One region of the Paenibacillus sp. 1-8 genome, then DNA from elsewhere that is predicted to be linked to it. Evidence: riboswitches for the same ligand, from Rfam matches in the RefSeq annotation. Region 1 holds a riboswitch; the other holds the start of a gene.
The links. Region 1 has a riboswitch for cyclic di-AMP ahead of AC0WRU_RS06425 (hypothetical protein). Riboswitches for the same ligand answer to the same signal wherever they lie in the genome.
Positions count from the first base shown of each region.

Region 2: linked by a shared signal. The riboswitch ahead of AC0WRU_RS12855 (3D domain-containing protein) and the one ahead of AC0WRU_RS06425 (hypothetical protein) in region 1 are both predicted to bind cyclic di-AMP.

Region 1 covers NZ_CM149995.1:1,380,415-1,389,214, forward strand. Annotated here, with positions in the region: tRNA gene AC0WRU_RS06375 (tRNA-Glu) at 194-265, shown strand; tRNA gene AC0WRU_RS06380 (tRNA-Lys) at 347-422, shown strand; tRNA gene AC0WRU_RS06385 (tRNA-Leu) at 438-520, shown strand; gene AC0WRU_RS06390 (MarR family winged helix-turn-helix transcriptional regulator) at 684-1,139, shown strand; gene AC0WRU_RS06395 (helix-turn-helix domain-containing protein) at 1,325-1,699, shown strand; gene AC0WRU_RS06400 (helix-turn-helix domain-containing protein) at 1,807-2,190, shown strand; gene AC0WRU_RS06405 (hypothetical protein) at 2,318-2,539, opposite strand; gene AC0WRU_RS06410 (urease accessory protein UreF) at 2,895-3,602, opposite strand; tRNA gene AC0WRU_RS06415 (tRNA-Leu) at 3,847-3,929, shown strand; gene AC0WRU_RS06420 (glutathione peroxidase) at 4,079-4,555, opposite strand; cyclic di-AMP (ydaO/yuaA leader) riboswitch at 5,021-5,194, shown strand; gene AC0WRU_RS06425 (hypothetical protein) at 5,310-5,705, shown strand; gene kdpF (K(+)-transporting ATPase subunit F) at 5,922-5,996, shown strand; gene kdpA (potassium-transporting ATPase subunit KdpA) at 6,152-7,828, shown strand; gene kdpB (potassium-transporting ATPase subunit KdpB) at 7,881-8,800, shown strand, end outside.
Region 2 covers NZ_CM149995.1:2,829,532-2,838,331, reverse strand. Annotated here, with positions in the region: gene glgA (glycogen synthase GlgA) at 1-1,048, shown strand, start outside; gene AC0WRU_RS12870 (glycine-rich domain-containing protein) at 1,164-2,240, opposite strand; gene AC0WRU_RS12865 (ABC transporter substrate-binding protein/permease) at 2,387-3,850, shown strand; gene AC0WRU_RS12860 (amino acid ABC transporter ATP-binding protein) at 3,837-4,559, shown strand; cyclic di-AMP (ydaO/yuaA leader) riboswitch at 4,805-4,978, shown strand; gene AC0WRU_RS12855 (3D domain-containing protein) at 4,986-5,654, shown strand; gene AC0WRU_RS12850 (polysaccharide deacetylase family protein) at 5,813-6,619, opposite strand; gene AC0WRU_RS12845 (NADH:flavin oxidoreductase/NADH oxidase) at 6,923-7,945, shown strand; gene AC0WRU_RS12840 (PspA/IM30 family protein) at 8,051-8,719, shown strand.

The sequences.
Region 1 (8,800 bases):
TAAAGTTAAGTCGTTTTGCAATATAATCTCTTTTTATGCTTCTAATAACGTAAAATAAGTGGATTTACGTAAGTGAAGATGCGATTTAATTCTCGGTAAAATACTTATTTTAAATTTTTTAAAAATATGTATTGTCATTCATTCTTCTATTTGATATACTCTTTCTTGTCGCTAAGTTGGTGTATAAAAATGCGGCCCGTTGGTCAAGCGGTTAAGACACCTCCCTTTCACGGAGGTAACAGGGGTTCGATTCCCCTACGGGTCATTGTTGTCTTTATGGACTACATGTTACATGCTTAAGGGAAATTCCTGAAGTCTGATGGCGGACATCTTGGATGAACAGCATGAGCCATTAGCTCAGTTGGTAGAGCACCTGACTTTTAATCAGGGTGTCGAAGGTTCGAGTCCTTCATGGCTCACCATTTATATTTTATTATGCGGTCGTGGTGGAATGGCAGACACGCTATCTTGAGGGGGTAGTGAGCGTACGCTCGTGGAGGTTCGAGTCCTCTCGACCGCATCAATGGAATGAACGAAAAAGTCTCTCGCGGTAGAGGCTTTTTTTGTTTATGTAATGATACAATAAAATAGTCATAATTATGAAATAATGATTCTATAGTATAATATAACGCCATAATGTTATAGAATGATAAGTATAAACTGATGAAGTGACGGTGAAAAATATGGACACTCAACTGTTGGGAGATATATCAGAAAATATTTTGGGTTTGTTTCCGATTGTGAAGAAGAAATTTTTCACCTTCGGCACGCTCGATATTCCTTTACATTTGTCGCCTAATAACTTTCAAGTATTAATGCTTCTGCGGGAGGTGCGCTTGTCAACGGTATCTGAACTATCCAAACAGCTTAATGTCTCGCGTCCGAACATGACCCCTCTTTTGGACAAGCTGGTGGAGCATGGGTTGGCCGATCGCCAGTCGTGTGACTCGGATCGCAGAGTCGTGAATGTGGCGATTACACAAGAGGGCGATGCTTTTTGTGAGCAGGTATTCAATACCTTTTCCAGTAAAATTCAAGAAAGATTGGTGCTTCTGTCGGAAGAGGATTTATTGCACCTGAGTGAAACTTTGAACGAATTAAAGCAGATTTTTCTTAAAATCGACAACGCTACTCCGTAATTGGTGTAAGCGAACTGACGGAAGGCCGCCGTTTTCTTCGGAAAACAGGCGGTTTTTGTTGCATATTGTGGTATAATGAAAACCAACATACATAATTCGGCAATTTTAACATACGTGATCTTTGAAATGGAAACAGGCAACATGATATCGTTATCTGAGAGCCTGCTAGGGAGGAAGGGACTTCTATGCAATCTATTTACCAACGAATTGAGGAGCTTATCAAGGAACGGGGAATGACGAAAAAGGCGTTCTGCGAGCAGTTGGGTATTAGTACAGGGAATTTTGGTGATTGGAAGAGAGGCAAGACGACACCGGGCACGAATAAGCTCATTGAAATCGCTTCGTTTTTTGATGCCAGTCTGGACTGGATCATGTTGGGGCGGGATGTACAGGGTGAGGTGCTGAAGGAGTCGAAGGACCCTTATTTTTTTGATGCATATGGGCAACTGAATTGCCAGGGAGAGCAGCTTAGTGAAACAGAAAAGGATTTTATAATTGAGTATATTGAATTTACCCGCTTCCGTAAAGAGAAAAAGCAGGAAGATTCAACGACGGAATAAACGGGTGCAGAATATTAAAGTGATGATTACCGAATAAGTATGGTTGCAATGAAGGTTGAAATTTTGGGAATAGTTCAAGAAAAGTAAGGGTGTCGGAGGGGATAATTTTGGGAGACCAAACGATTTATCAGCGAATTGAAGCCTTGATTAAGGATCGGGGAATGACGAAGAAGGCGTTTTGTGAAAAGCTCAAAATCAGCTCGGGGAATCTTGGAGACTGGAGAAGAGGCAAAACAACGCCGGGAACGATGCATTTAATCCAGATTTCGGACTTTTTTAATGTATCGCTGGATTGGTTAATGAAAGGTGTCAAGCCGGGAGAGGGCGTACTTCAGGAGCAGAAGGCTGCTTATTTTTTTGGAGTGATGGGGCCATTGAATTGCCAGGCAGAGGATCTGGATACAGAAGAACAGAATTTCATATTAGAATATGTGGAATTTGCGAAATATCGTAAGCAAAAAGGTGAGAATGACAAAACACAGCCTGAATGATCTTCTCGCTAAAGATCACTCAGGTTGAAAACCTGTAAAACGGACCGGCGGGTTCGATTGACGAGTTTATTTGGGTTGCCGATGTTATAGCGTGCCATATACTTGGGGGACGCTCACATCGTTGGTTTCAGAGTGGTGATGCCTCCTTATAATCGTTATCGTCGATGTTGAGGATTGCAGCAACTTGTTTTCTGTACCTTTGTGCTTTGCGGGTGCCGTGAATCAGATTGGACAAGCGTGAAGGCGGGATGTTATACGTTTCACAAAATGTTTTCTGATCCAGCCGAAGTTCGACAAGCCTTTGTTTGATGGCCCACCCGAAGGAGGTGACAGGCATTTTGTTGTTCAAGTGAAATCGCCCCTTACGGATACTTGCGGAATAATTGGTGTGTTATAATAATCATCAGTAAACATGTTAGAATTAACCATCTAAAACTATGATACACGTTTATACGTGTTTTTACAATCTAAAATACGTAACTAAGATAAATTTATTACTTATTTAAGTGATAAATGGTTTGGATAATCCATCTGGAGCCTGTTAACTGTGAGAAATGTCAATTGTGCTCTAGATAAAAAAAGCACTCTGCCACTGAAAAAAAGTGGTGGGAGTGCTTTTGGCGTTGGTGCTGGAAGGGTGAAAATAGGCATCAGGGGGATGCTGGAGGCGTATAATGGGGCCAGACGAAGGAATCAGTCGAATTTCACCCGCGCGGGTGGTTGCTGCTCATATAGGGTGGCTGCGTAATGTAGGAGTTGGACCAGTGTCTTTGCAGAAGGCGACGCTGAAATGCGGTTGGCTCAGTCTCAGGGGTGTTGAATTGCTTCCATGCGTCTAGAAGCTCGTTGGTCATTCGTTGAATAACAGGATTTTTTTCCTCATAAGGAGGATGGAGTAGTTTGGAAGCATCTTCGACACAGAAGGATACTGCCGCGGCAAGGTAGCCGTGAATGGTTTGCTCTACATCATTTCCAAGAGAAACGTTAATCCAGGTATGAACGGTTGCGAGTGTGCCAATCGCATTGTATTGGATGAGTATAGCTTCGAGTCGATCGAATTCAAGCCAAGGGTACAAAGCCTTAGCGAGCTTGAGCAGGCGTTGGCCGGATAGGCGTGACTCTTTCGTGTGCTGTAGGGAAGAACGCTGGGCGTGCAGCATTTTATCAATAAGAGCGATACGCCAACCATCATTTTGCTGAACAGCGATATAAAGACTTTTGATAGCCATGCCATCGAGGGATGTGAACTGAGGATGCAGATCGGTGCGTGCATAGTGTTCCAGGTCTTGCAGACAGGTTAAACGACCATTTCGAAACAGCTCCTTTAGCCCGTAGGAACGAGTGAAGCCACCGACAGGCAGGGAAGGGTCCAACAGCAATGCGTAGTTCAGCAAACGATTGCCTTTTTGCAAAGCGGTTCGCCTCCTTAGAGTATAGTTTTTATGTTATATTAAGTGACTTTAAAATCGAATTAAGAAAAATTTTAGTGATATTATGTAATATATATTTACACTTATGATGCTTACATGTCAAATTAAATATTTTTATAGCTTTTATATGTTAGTTTATTTAACTTTAAAATAATTATTGTATTTATGTTTACAAATAGAATACAAGGGAGTATAATAAATCTGTTGCCTCGAAACATTGGAATTTGCGGTCGTGGTGGAATGGCAGACACGCTATCTTGAGGGGGTAGTGGGCGTACGCCCGTGGAGGTTCGAGTCCTCTCGACCGCATTACATGCAAGACACAGATAAAAAAGCATCCTGACACGTTTTTTACGTGATTGGATGCTTTTTTTGTTATATCCCTTTTTTTCTAGCCACAGGAGCAGCCGCCTGGATCGGCTGCTTGTGAACGGTGATGAAGTGGCTTGTTAGCTTTGCTACAAGAGCTTCTCGATATCCCCCGCCAGTTTATCTGGAGTTGTCTGTGGGGCGTAGCGCTTAAATACGTTACCTTCGCGTGTAATTAAAAATTTAGTAAAATTCCATTTGATCGCTTTGGAGCCTAATACGCCTGGAGCTGTCCGGGTGAGGTAGCGAAATAAAGGGTGCGCCTGATCGCCATTGACATCTGTTTTGGAAAACATCGGGAACGTAACTCCATAGTTAATCTGGCAAAACTCCGAAATGTCCTCGCTGGAACCCGGCTCTTGCTTGGCAAACTGGTTGCTGGGGAACCCCAGGATTTCAAGACCCTGCTCATGGTATTGGTCATATAGCTCTTGTAGCGCCTTGTATTGGGGGGTTAGCCCGCATTTGCTGGCTGTATTCACGATAAGCAGAACTTTTCCTTCATATGTTGACAACGGAATCTCATTCCCTTGCAGGGTTTGCGCATCATATTCATAAACGGTCATGGTATCCCTCCTTATTTGATATTCCACAATTAAATTGTAAGCAATTTAACGAAGGGTTGCAAGTCTATAATAGATGTAATGCGCCGTCTGCGACTGTAAAATCGTATTTTGTCCAAAACGGAAAATTGCACTGCAAATGGGGTGAATTGGCGCTGTTTCTCATCGTAAAACAGGCTCAATCGGCGTTTATCAGGTGCATACAGCAGTTTTTCTTTCTCTTTTACAAAAAAGGGACAAAAAATGCTCTCCATACGCCAATATTGACATGCCCGACATTTTCGAAAAGAGATGAAAAACCGAGATTGAAGGAGCTGGGAGAAGGATATTTATGTTGTAAGCGCTATTATTAATCTCTTATGCTCCAAAGACCGATTTATAACCCCGCAGGTGAGCTTTACAGTGTTCCTTGCGCGGGTGTATGATTCAAGACGTAATTTCAAATTAAGTGAATGAAGCAGCAACGAATTGTCTATAGCGCTGAATTTTGCAGTTGCAAAAGCGGGGGAACCGAACGGGAACTCTACGGCTTTCAGAGCCGTGTGTCTCATGGGGTGAATTTTCCGGCCAAGTGCCAGAAATAGGGCGACTCTCACGTCCGAATCCGACAGCTAACCTCGTAAGCGTACAGGGAGAGGCAACAAACCGCCGTGTGTAGCCATGGTTTATTTTATCATGGTTACGTAAGAAGCCGGAGGAAAGCCTTTTTCCTTCGGCTTCTTTTTGTTGTCTTTTTATACCGGGAGAGGAGCTACTGATGGAAGGTCGGCTAATCATTGTCACTGCACCGAATGAATCGGGCAGAAATTTTGTGAAATTGCTTATGTTCAAAAAACTGGCGTTTGCGGTTCTGACGAATAGCGCTCAGGAGGAACGACAGCTCAAAAAAATGGGTGTGGAGCATGTTGTGCGCATCAATACGATGCAAGCAGGGAAGTGGAATTTTCCCAAAAAAGAAATTGGCTGCGTGTATTTGTTTGAGAACAGCTTGAATCTGACGTGCCGTTTTCTGCAAATATGCCGGCCGCTGACATCGGATTCGGTCTATGTCATTACACACGGCTGTAATCCTCAAGGGATTTATCGAGGTTTGGGAGCGGACCATGTGATCTACACTTTGAATGGAGAGGTGGGTTTTCTGCTGAACGGATAGTCGCTTACGATATGGCTAATTTACATTAAAATTTTTGAATTTAGTTTTATAGCGATTTTACGAGAGTGTAAGAATGATGAATTAAGGACTGGTACGGGAGGGTATGAACATGATGGATATATACATGCTGCTCGTGATGGCTGTGAGTTATGGAGCGATACTGTTGTTTGTACGCTGGTGTAATGCGCAGACCTCCAAAGGAGGGCGAAGAGGATGATGGTTGTGCTTGCGCTTACGGCTATTGTGTTTGTGTATTTAATCTACGCACTCCTGAATCCTGAAAAGTTCTAATCAGGATTCAGGTATAGGATAAAGCGGACGAGGGATAGCAGATCGTGGATGAGGCATCAGAGGCAGCGGGCTTTCGCAAACGTGTGCACTCGCTTGGTGCTATGAAACCGTCTGTTGTCCCAAACGCAGGAGCATTTTGGAGGAGGGAATAGATGATGGAGCTACTGCAGATTGGAATTGTGATTGTGATATTGCTGCTCTTGGTGAAACCAGTGGGCACCTATATATATCATGTATTCTCAAATGAACCGAATCGGACAGATCGGGTGTTTGGCGGGACGGAGAAGCTGATTTATAAGGTTATAGGATTGAAAAAGCTGGAGAGCATGCGTTGGACCACGTACGTTATGAGCTTCATTGCTACGAATGTCGTGCTTGTGGCGATCAGCTATGTGCTGCTGCGCTTGCAGGGACTGCTTCCCGGTAATCCGGCTGGAAACGGCAATATGGAAGCTTCACTGGCATTTAATACAGTGATCAGCTTTATGACCAATACGAATCTCCAGCATTATAGCGGAGAAAGCGGACTTACGTATTTGACGCAGATGGCGTTCGTAACGATGATGATGTTCACTTCGGCTGCTTCCGGTTTTTCGGTTGCTGCGGCTTTTATGAGAGGATTGACGCGGCGCGGTGAAGGGATGGGCAACTTTTTTCAGGATTTTATCAAAGCAATTATACGGATTTTTCTGCCGTTGGCCTTTGTACTTACGCTGGTGCTGGTCGGACTGAAAGTACCGCAGACGCTTCAGTCTACGGCGGATATTACAACGCTGAGCGGAACACAGCAGCAGATTGCTTTGGGACCCGTTGCTTCGATGGAATCGATCAAGCATTTGGGCACGAACGGGGGCGGTTTCTATGGGGCCAACTCGGCGCATCCTTTTGAAAATCCAAATCCCTGGACGAATGTGCTGGAAATTTTGGCGATGTGGGTGATGCCGGCTTCGCTGCCGTATACCTTTGGACTGTTCGCCCGTAATCGCAAGCAGGGCTGGATTATTTTTAGCTCCATGATGGTATTGTTCCTCGTCTTCCTATCCATTACGTATGTGTCAGAGAAAACGGGCAATCCGTTGATTCATGCACTGGGTGTGGATGCTTCTCAGGGAAGCATGGAAGGGAAAGAGGTTCGCTTCGGCATTGGACAATCGGTGTTGTTCACGGCTGTAACGACGGCGGCAACCACTGGCTCGGTGAATAATATGCACGATACGCTGACCCCGCTGGGCGGTATGGCTGCTTTGGGTGAAATGATGCTGAACGTCATTTTCGGCGGTAAGGGCGTCGGGCTGATGAATATGCTGATGTACGCGATTCTGGGTGTGTTTATATGTGGATTGATGGTCGGCAGGACCCCGGAATTTATGGGCAGGAAAATTGAAGGCAAGGAAATGAAGCTGATCGCGATTGCCATTTTGGTACATCCGTTTCTCATTTTGGTGCCGACTGCGCTCGCTTTTATGAGTCATTGGGGGTACGATGCGGTCACAAACCCCGGGTATCACGGATTGACTCAGGTGATATATGAATATGCTTCATCTGCGGCTAATAACGGTTCGGGATTTGAAGGTCTTACGGATAACAACGTATTTTGGAACACGACAACAGGGATTGTTATGTTCTTCGGACGATATGTATCTATAGTTGCACTGTTGGCTGTAGCGGCTTCATTGAATGCCAAAGCACCGACTCCGGTGACGACGGGCACACTTCGCACGGACAACAAGCTGTTTGGTGCGATTTTAATCGGGGTTGTGCTGTTGATCGGCGCGTTGACCTTTTTGCCCGTAATCGTATTGGGGCCTGTGGCTGAATTTCTGACCATGTGAAGAAGATGAACAGGAAGAAGAAAATGAGAATGGATGAACGGGGTGCTTGATCATGAAGGAACAACGCAAACGCATGCTGGACAAAAGCATCTTGAAGCATGCGATCAAGGATAGCTTTATGAAATTAAATCCGATGATCATGATGAAAAATCCTGTCATGTTCGTCGTGGAGATCGGTACATTGGTCGTACTGCTCATGTTGCTGTTTCCCGGTTATTTTGGAACTGGCAACGAAATGGGGTTTAATCTGGCTGTTTTTATTATCCTGCTGTTCACATTACTCTTTGCTAACTTTGCCGAAGCGCTCGCGGAGGGGAGGGGTAAGGCGCAGGCTGCCTCTTTGAAAAAATCCAAGCAGGACACACAAGCCAACAAGCTTGTCGGGGATGAGATTCAGGTGGTCAGCTCGACCGAGCTGCGTAAAGGTGACATTGTGATGGTGTCCCAGGGCGAGATGATTCCGAGTGATGGTGAGGTGATTGAAGGTCTTGCCTCAGTGGATGAATCGGCGATTACGGGAGAATCGGCTCCAGTGATCAAGGAATCAGGTGGTGATTTTTGCTCGGTAACCGGCGGGACGCGCGTGGTCAGTGACCGAATTAAGGTGCGGATTACGACAGAGCCGGGTGAGACGTTCATTGATAAAATGATTTCGCTCGTGGAAGGCGCACAGCGGCAAAAGACGCCAAACGAAATTGCGCTGAATACCCTGCTGATCAGCTTGACGATTATTTTTCTGATCGTGGTGGTTACGCTGGCACCGATTGCCCGTCATTTTAACATTGACCTGCCTGTTCCCGTGCTGATCTCGTTGCTGGTCTGCCTGATTCCTACAACGATTGGAGGACTGCTGTCAGCCATCGGGATTGCCGGTATGGACCGGGTCACCCAGTTTAACGTGCTGGCGATGTCAGGTAAGGCGGTAGAAGCATCCGGGGACATCAACACGATGATTCTGGACAAAACGGGTAC
Region 2 (8,800 bases), 1.4 Mb from region 1:
TGATTGGCATACCGCGATGGTACCGTTACTATTGAACGCTAATTACCGTCATTTGGCCTTTTACAGTGATATTCGCACCGTGTTTACGATACATAACCTGCTGTATCAGGGGGATTTTCCATATGAGGTCTTAACGGAACTGCTGAATCTCGACAGTAGCTATTTTACCCCTGAGGGTGTGGAGTATCATGGCAGACTGAATTTTATGAAGGGCGGACTGACCTACTCGGATCATGTCACCACAGTAAGTCCTACCTATGCAGAGGAGATTCAGACAGAATTTTACGGGTATGGGCTGGAAGGGCTGCTGCGTAAGCTGGGAGAGCAGGGGCGTTTATCGGGTATAGTGAACGGAATTGATACCAAAAGCTACAATCCTGTTACGGACAATCGTATTTATATGAAGTACCGCACCAGTCTGGTCAAGAAAAAGGAAAACAAGATCGGTCTGCAAAAGGAACTGGGTTTGCCGGTACGACCGGATGTGCCTTTAATTGCGATGGTAACCCGACTTGTGGATATGAAGGGACTGGATCTGGTAACAAGGATACTTGATGAGATCATGTACTATGATGATATTCAGTTTGTCGTGCTAGGCACGGGAGATCCGGCCTTTGAGCACTGGTTCCGGGAAGCGGCTGGACGTTATCCCTTGAAAATGTCGGCGCAGCTGGCATTCAGTGAACCTTTGTCCCGTAAAATTTATGCTGCAAGCGATATGTACCTTATGCCGTCGAGGTTTGAGCCATGCGGAATCAGCCAGTTGCTGGCGCTTCGCTATGGTAGCATTCCCATTGTACGGGAAACGGGCGGTCTAAACGATACCGTACATGCTTACAACGAGTCTACAGGCGAAGGGAACGGTTTTAGCTTTAAAAACTACAATGCACATGATATGCTGCATACGATTCGTCGTGCGGTTGATTTTTATCGCCAGCCTGAGCATTGGTCCAAGCTTACGAATACCGCTTTTGCAGGAGAGTACAGCTGGGATGTGTCGGCGGGAGCGTATCTGGATATTTACCGTTCACTGATTGGGAACGAATGAACAGAGTGTACTGGGGTAAAAGTGTTCAAATGATGCAGAATTGACAATGTACAATGGAAAAAGGGCATTCCTCATGAAGCCAATAATGGCTGGGGATGCCCTTTTTTTGATGTGATCAGTCGCCTCCGCCTCCACCACAGCTGCTTCCGCATGAGGAGCTACTGCTGCACGAGGAATGGCTGCCGCCGGAATCACCTGAATCGTGATGAGATGAGCCTCCATCATGGGAGCTACCGTGGGAAGAGTGATGGTGCGAGTGATGCGTATCCCAGTTCGAGCAACCGCTTGCAGAGCTACAGCCTGAGGAGCTGGCTAATGCGGCACTGCCCGTAGCATACGGATGCATGTGCAAGGCAAACTGATGAGGTTGATACCAGGAATACCATACGACGGCCAGCAGCAGATAATCGATTTGCAAATAGTTGACCTTCGGTAGCCGCTTGCCATCTGGATCATCCACTGCTTCATTCACCCGATTACGCAGATGGTCCACAATTCTCTGAACCGCTTGCTGTGTCTGCTGAGAAATGCCCATGCCCTCCTGCGTATTCCAACGGTCGCCTGCTGGCTGCCCGGAAGCTGTCAGCTTGTAATAGTGTGCAAGCTCGTTATTCGGCAATGGATGATTAAAAAAAGTTCCCCACAAGCTCGCGCTATAGCGGTTCCAGCCAAAGCATTCCACATACAGCCAGTCAAACCATGCCCGTTCATCCGGCATCGGCTGTAATCCGGAATGAGGGGCGTGGTGAAGCATACGGCCAAAGAAGGCTTCCGAGAATTGCTGGTATTCCCGCGTAAACATCAGCATTTCATGCCACAGTTCATCCACATCTGGACTAAACATCGGCACCCGATTCATAATCGCGCATAGCATAAAATACCGTTTTAGCTCATTCCAGCGCCAATCGTATTCCTGCTCCGTCAGGTGAGGATGGGCTTCCACCACACGCTGCCTGACACTATGAGCGTAGGAGGCTGGAATAGATCGTTCCAAAAGCTGCATTAGCTCTATAATTTCCTTATGACGTCCTTGTTCAAGGGAAGAGGGAGACGGGGAGCTTAGGAAAAATGCATTACGGCGACGTGTCCGTCGATGTCCTCGGTTCCTTCGGTATAATGCGCGGAATAAAAACCAAAAAAAGATGATGTCGACCACAATAAACCACGCCCAAAAGCTACTCATATTATTCATAATGACTGCTCCTTTGTGGGAACTGTAATTTACATGCTGTGAAAAATCATAAAATAGTGCTATAACATTCATTGCATATTCATGCATATTCATTTATAATGACACAATCTTATTTATTATAAAGAATTTAAGGAGAGAAAAAAAGATTGAAAAAGCTATATCGTTTTACCGCCCTGGTTTTGACGGCGGTTATCTTGCTGTTGGCTGGTCTTCCCATGCTCACTGCATACGGAACGGAAGCAAAGGCTAAACAGAAGCTTGTACTTGGCACAAGCGCAGACTTTGCGCCGTATGAGTTTCATAAGGTAATTAACGGGAAGGATACCATTGTTGGCTTTGATGTTGATATCGCCAAGGAAATTGCCAAGGATCTTGGCGCGGAGCTGGTTATTGAGGACATGGGCTTTGACTCGTTGCTGCCTGCTCTGCAAAGTGGCCGCGTAGACTTGGTTCTGTCAGATATGACACCGACGGATGAACGCAAAAAGAGTATTGATTTTTCGGATGTGTACTATCACTCCAAGCAAGTGATTATGGTACGCCCGGAGGATAAGGACAAATATGCGACGATGGCTGCTTTGAAGGGCGAGAAGATCGGTGCACAAAAGGGGAGTATTCAAGAGGAAATTGCTCAGAAAGTGCCCAATGCCTCAGTAACCTCACTGGACAAAATATCCGATCTGGTGCTCCAGCTTCGGACCCAACGTGTGAATGCTGTAGTGATTGAAGACACTGTCGCTAAAGGGTACACATTGGATGGCACTGTAACGCTTGCCAAGGCGGTGCCTGAGGATGCAGGAGCAGATACAGCTGTAGGTATTCGTAAGGGAAATACTGAACTGCTGGCATCTGTAAATAAAACGTTGGCTCGGCTGAAAGCAGACGGGGCTATTGAAAAGTTTTCTACAGAAGCGAGTGCGCTCTCTGCGGATCGACAGGCTTCTTCCCATAATATTGTGGATATTTTCTGGAAATATCGCAGTTTATACGCTACGGGTATCGGCTACACGTTGTTGCTGTCTGCCCTCGGGGTACTATTCGGATTTATCATTGGTCTGATCATTTCTCTGTTGCGGATGAGCGGTGTACGCATCATTGAGTGGTTGAGTACAGCGTACGTGGAGGTACTGCGTGGCACACCTATGCTGGTACAGCTTATGATCATCCATTACGGGGTTGCTTTGACGCTGGGCGTCAATTTTTCGCCACTCCAGTCCGGTATTATTACGTTATCACTGAATAGCTCGGCATATCTGGCTGAAATTTTCCGTGCAGGTATTCAGGGAGTAGACCGTGGTCAGATGGAAGCAGCCCGTTCACTCGGTATGGGACGAGGCAAAGCTATGCGTCACGTCATTTTACCGCAAGCGTTCAAGTCCGTACTGCCTGCCATCGGCAATGAGTTTATTACGATTATTAAAGAATCATCCATCATTTCTACCATCGGTATGGTGGATATTATGTATCAGGCCCAAGTCATTAAGAACATTACCTACGAAGGACTAAGTCCATTCTTAATCGCGGCCGCTATTTATTTTGTAATGACATTCAGCTTGTCGAAGCTGTTGGGTTTATGGGAAAGGAAGTTGAGAGCCAGTGATCACCGTTAAACAACTGCGTAAATCGTTCGGCAAAAATGAAATTTTAAAAGGCATTAATGTAGATATTGCCAAAGGCGAGGTTGTCGTCGTCATTGGACCGAGTGGCTCGGGAAAAAGTACATTTTTGCGTTGTATGAATCTGCTGGAGCAGCCGACTGACGGGGAGATTCTGTTTGAGGGTGAGTCGATTACGGCTCGTGGTCACAACATTAATGCGACTCGTGAGAAAATGGGGATGGTGTTCCAGCATTTCAATCTGTTCCCGCACAAAACGGTGCTGCAAAATCTGACGCTTGCGCCGACTCAGGTTAGAGGCCAGGCAGCAAAGGAAGCGGAGAAAATTGCGTTGGGGCTGCTGCGCACCGTTGGACTTGAAGACAAAAAAGACACCTATCCAAACCAGTTGTCCGGTGGACAGAAACAGCGGATTGCAATTGCACGTGCCTTGGCGATGCAGCCGCATGTGATGCTATTCGATGAGCCGACCTCCGCCTTGGACCCTGAAATGGTCGGAGAGGTGCTGGACGTGATGAAGAAGCTGGCTGAGGGTGGCATGACGATGGTCATCGTAACGCATGAGATGGGCTTTGCCCGCGAGGTAGGTGACCGGATTATCTTTATGGATAACGGTCAAATTGTGGAGCAAGGTACACCGGAGCAGGTTTTTGGTACTCCAAGCCATGATCGTACTCGGGATTTTCTTGCCAAGGTTTTATAAGAAATGAGCTTTTAAAGCTATGAAGCAAGCCCTCCACGACGGAAGTTTGACGGGAGGGCTTATTCTTTTTTTTGTCATATCCTTTCAGATTTTTATTACCTTTTTCGATTTTTTGATGACAAAATTGTAACGGATATAGTATGATGTTCAAGGTTCCCAACAATTTCATGCAGATTAGGTTACAAAATTGTGATACTATGCAATGAGCCAAAACTTACCGGGGCAGCAAACAGCCAGACAGACGCTGAATGCGGGACCCAAAACCATGGGAAGTGCGGGGGACGTAACAACGGCAGTCACTTCTGATCCGTCTTCATACGAAGGGATGGAAGGTGCCTAGGGGTGAATTGCATTAAGCATAGGGCTTCTCCTGAGTCCGAATCCGACAGCTAACTTCGCAGGCATATTAGAGGAGGTACATATCTTTTGAAACATCTGAAACGTATTGGAAAAACAATGAAATTTGCAGTGCTGGCCGCAGCTATCGCAGGATTGGCACAGACAGCAGGGGTAGCTGACGCCGCTTCGCTTCATACCGCCAGGGAAGGTGATACCTTCTTTTTGCTTGCTCAGCGTTACGGGGTATCTGTAGAGGATCTGCAAAAGGAGAACCCGGATGTTGCTGCCAGCAATATATATGCAGGAGTACAAATTAAGGTTCCGGATGAGAACAAGGTAAAGGTCTCTTCGGATTCGAAGCCTCAGCTTTTGTCCGAGAAAGAGCCAGCAGGTGACGGTCAACAGGTTGAAGCATGGGGCAAAACATTTAGCTACAGCAAAGTAGTTGACGTGAAGGCCACAGCGTATTCCGCAGCAGCCTGTGAAAATGGAAAATGGGGAGCGGTGGACTATTTCGGAAATCCGCTTAAGCTCGGTACGATTGCTGTAGATCCAAGCGTAATTCCTTTAGGTACGAAAGTACTGGTTACAGGCTATTCCCATCCAGGGCTGCCGGATCAATCTTTTGTAGCGGTAGCACGCGATAAGGGCAGCGCCATTACAGGGAAACGGATTGATATTTTCATTCCGGGTAGCCCATCTTTTGTGAATGACTTTGGTTTTCAAAATGTGAAGCTGTACGTCATTGATAAATAGACTGTATAAGCCAATGAATTATATTTACATAATATATATTATGTAAACCAATATCAAATAACTTAATCGCCGATCCTAATTCATATGGGCTTTGTCGAATAAAAAAGGGCTGTCTTGACGAGCAGAATGCATCTGCTGGTAAGACAGCCCTTTTACTATTATTTCCGCTCCGAGGTGTGAAGTAGCCGTGGAACCGTGACAAATTTGTAGCCCTTGGCTTTCAGCGACTGAATGAGACCCGGCAGGGATTGAACTGTGCCTTTCAGGTTGGAGCTTTGACCTCCACCTGCGTGCATTAAAATGATGGAGCCTGGTCCGGTAGCAGGAATTACATTACGCTGAATTTGTGTTTTACTCAGTCCCTTCCAATCGAGGGAGTCTACGTTCCAATTTACAATCATGTAGCCGTGACGACGCGCCCACTGGATCTGAGGCTCCGTTATTTCACCATAGGGCGGGCGAATCAGCTTGGGTCGAAAGCCGACGGTGGCCTCCAAAATATGTTCTGTTTTCTTAATCTGGTTGCGAAAGCGCTCCGGTGAAGCCTTCCTAAAATCCGGGTGGGTATAGGAATGGTTGCCTATGGCATGGCCTTCACGTATGATACGGCGAATCATGCCCGGGTGTTTTTCCGCACGGTGACCGACGATAAAGAAGGTGGCTTTGATACCATTCGCGTGCAAAATGTCCAGAACCTGCGGCGTATACCGGGAATCGGGCACGTCATCAAAAGTTAGGGCAATTTGCTGAGTATGCGGGCCGCACATTTTAAAAATATCCGCATGTTTTTTTCGAAGCATGGCTAATGTAGGAGTGGCTCGTTCTCTGCTCTTATGTGCTAAAGAAGCAACAGTCGCTTCCTTGGGAGGGTTCGTTCCAATATCGGGAGGCGCATCCGCGTGAACGGGAAAACTCGAAAATGCTAGTAACAGTGCCATGATTGGCCATATTCCCCTGTACGGCATATGTATCCCCCTTTCCGTGCAGTGGTACCTTCTTTCGCTTTCATTTATTATGTACCTGACATGTTGAAATTATGCCGCTGAACAGGTTAGACTATTGAGTGGCTGAGTTGAAATGCAGCACAATACGGATGTAAGTGCAGATCACGAAGCTAAACGCACATATTCTATTAAACCTGACCGAAAACAACAGCATTTTCGCAAGTTTTAGCCTTTTAATGGATTCGGTATCCAGTGATAGCTGGTGTATAATGAGGTTGGAATTCATATTGTACAGAGTTGGAATTAAAGGAAGGATGGATAAAAGTGACCGACTTGTTTACTCCTTATCAATTAAAGGGACTTTCTTTAAAAAACCGGATTGTAATGCCCCCTATGTGCCAATATAGTGTGGAGGCCAAAGATGGAAAGCCAAATGATTGGCATCATGTCCATTATGTTAGCCGGGCAGTAGGTGGTACCGGGCTGATTATTGTGGAAATGACGGCGGTCCACCCGGATGGACGTATTACAGATCATGATCTGGGCATTTGGAGTGACGAGCATATTCCTGCATACCGTAAAATAGTGGAAGAAGTCCACAAGTACGGTGCCAAAATCGGAATTCAATTAGGTCATGCCGGACGAAAGGCTGAAGATGCCGACTTGCCTGTTGCACCGTCCTCGATTGCTTTTAGCGATCGTTTCAAGGAGCCGCATGCTTTGACGACAGTCGAAGCCAGGGAGCTGGTTCAGGCTTATAGGGAAGGCGCGCGCCGCGCGGTGGAAGCCGGGTTTGATACGGTAGAAATTCATGGCGCACACGGTTATCTGATCCATCAATTTCATTCACCTTTAACGAATACCAGAGAAGATGAGTATGGACAGGATCTATCGCTGTTCGGTGTTGAAGTGATTCAGGCTGTTAAAGAGGTACTTCCGTCTGATATGCCTGTGTTGATGCGGATATCCGCCAAAGAGTATGTCGAAAACGGATATAATGTGGAATACATAGCGGGCACAGGGGAACGATATCGTGATGCAGGTGTGGATATTTTTCACATCTCCTCTGGTGGCGAGGGGCCAATTGGTTCTAACGGCGGTCCATCTGCGCGAGCGGGATATCAGGTGGATTTGGCACATAAAGTACGTGAAAAGCTGAATGTTCCTGTAATCGCTGTCGGTCTGCTGGACGATTATGAGGATGCCCGGCGGGTGATTCAGCAAAAAGAAGCTGATCTGGTAGCGATAGGACGCGCTATGCTGCGCGATCCGTATTGGGCGTTGCATGCATCGCGGGATCTGAAAGTACAGGCGGATATCCCGGAGCCATACTTGCGTGGTTTCTAAAATGCACTTTATCAGATAATATTTTTGAAACTCTATTTGCAAAGCTTGCGTAAACATGTGTACAGAGCTTAAAATTTAAGCATTCAACTCTAGGAGGAACTTCACATGTCTATTTTCAAACGTTTAAGAGATCTTACGATGTCCAATATCAACTCCATTATTGACAAGGCCGAAGATCCAATTAAAATGACGGATCAATACATTCGTGATATGCAAGAGGACTTGGAGGATGCAGAGAAAGCCGTAGCCGCTCAGATTGCCATTGAGAAGAGATTCAAACAGCAATATGAAGAGCAGGCCGCTTTGGTGAAAAAACGCGAAGAGCAGGCTCATACGGCAGCAAAAGCGCAAAATGTGGATCTGGCTCGCCGCGCGTTGGAAGAAAAGAAATCTGCTGAGCAAAAAATGACCGAGTTCAAGACGGGCTACGAGCAGAATAAAGCGGCAGCCGATAACCTGCGTGGTAAGCTGGATGAAATGCGCAGACAACTGACGGAAATGAAGAACAAGCGTGAAACACTGGTTGCCCGTTATAATGCAGCCAAAGCGCAAACAGAAATTAACAAAGCGATGAACGGTTTTAGCTCCGATACGGCAACTGCCGGACTGAAGCGTATGGAAGAAAAAATGCTGCAAGCAGAAGCGCATGCTGAAGCAAGCAACGAAATGTCCTCTAAGGAAAAATCGCTGGATGAGGAATTTAAGGAGCTTGATAAGAAAAGTGCCGTGGACGATGAGCTTGCCGCTTTGTTGAAGCAATACGATAATAAATAAGGTTATAAGCATGGCCGCCTGCGTGGCTGCAAAGGAAGCGAAGGGGAACCGTTTTCTCCTTCGCTTTTCCCTGCCCGGAGG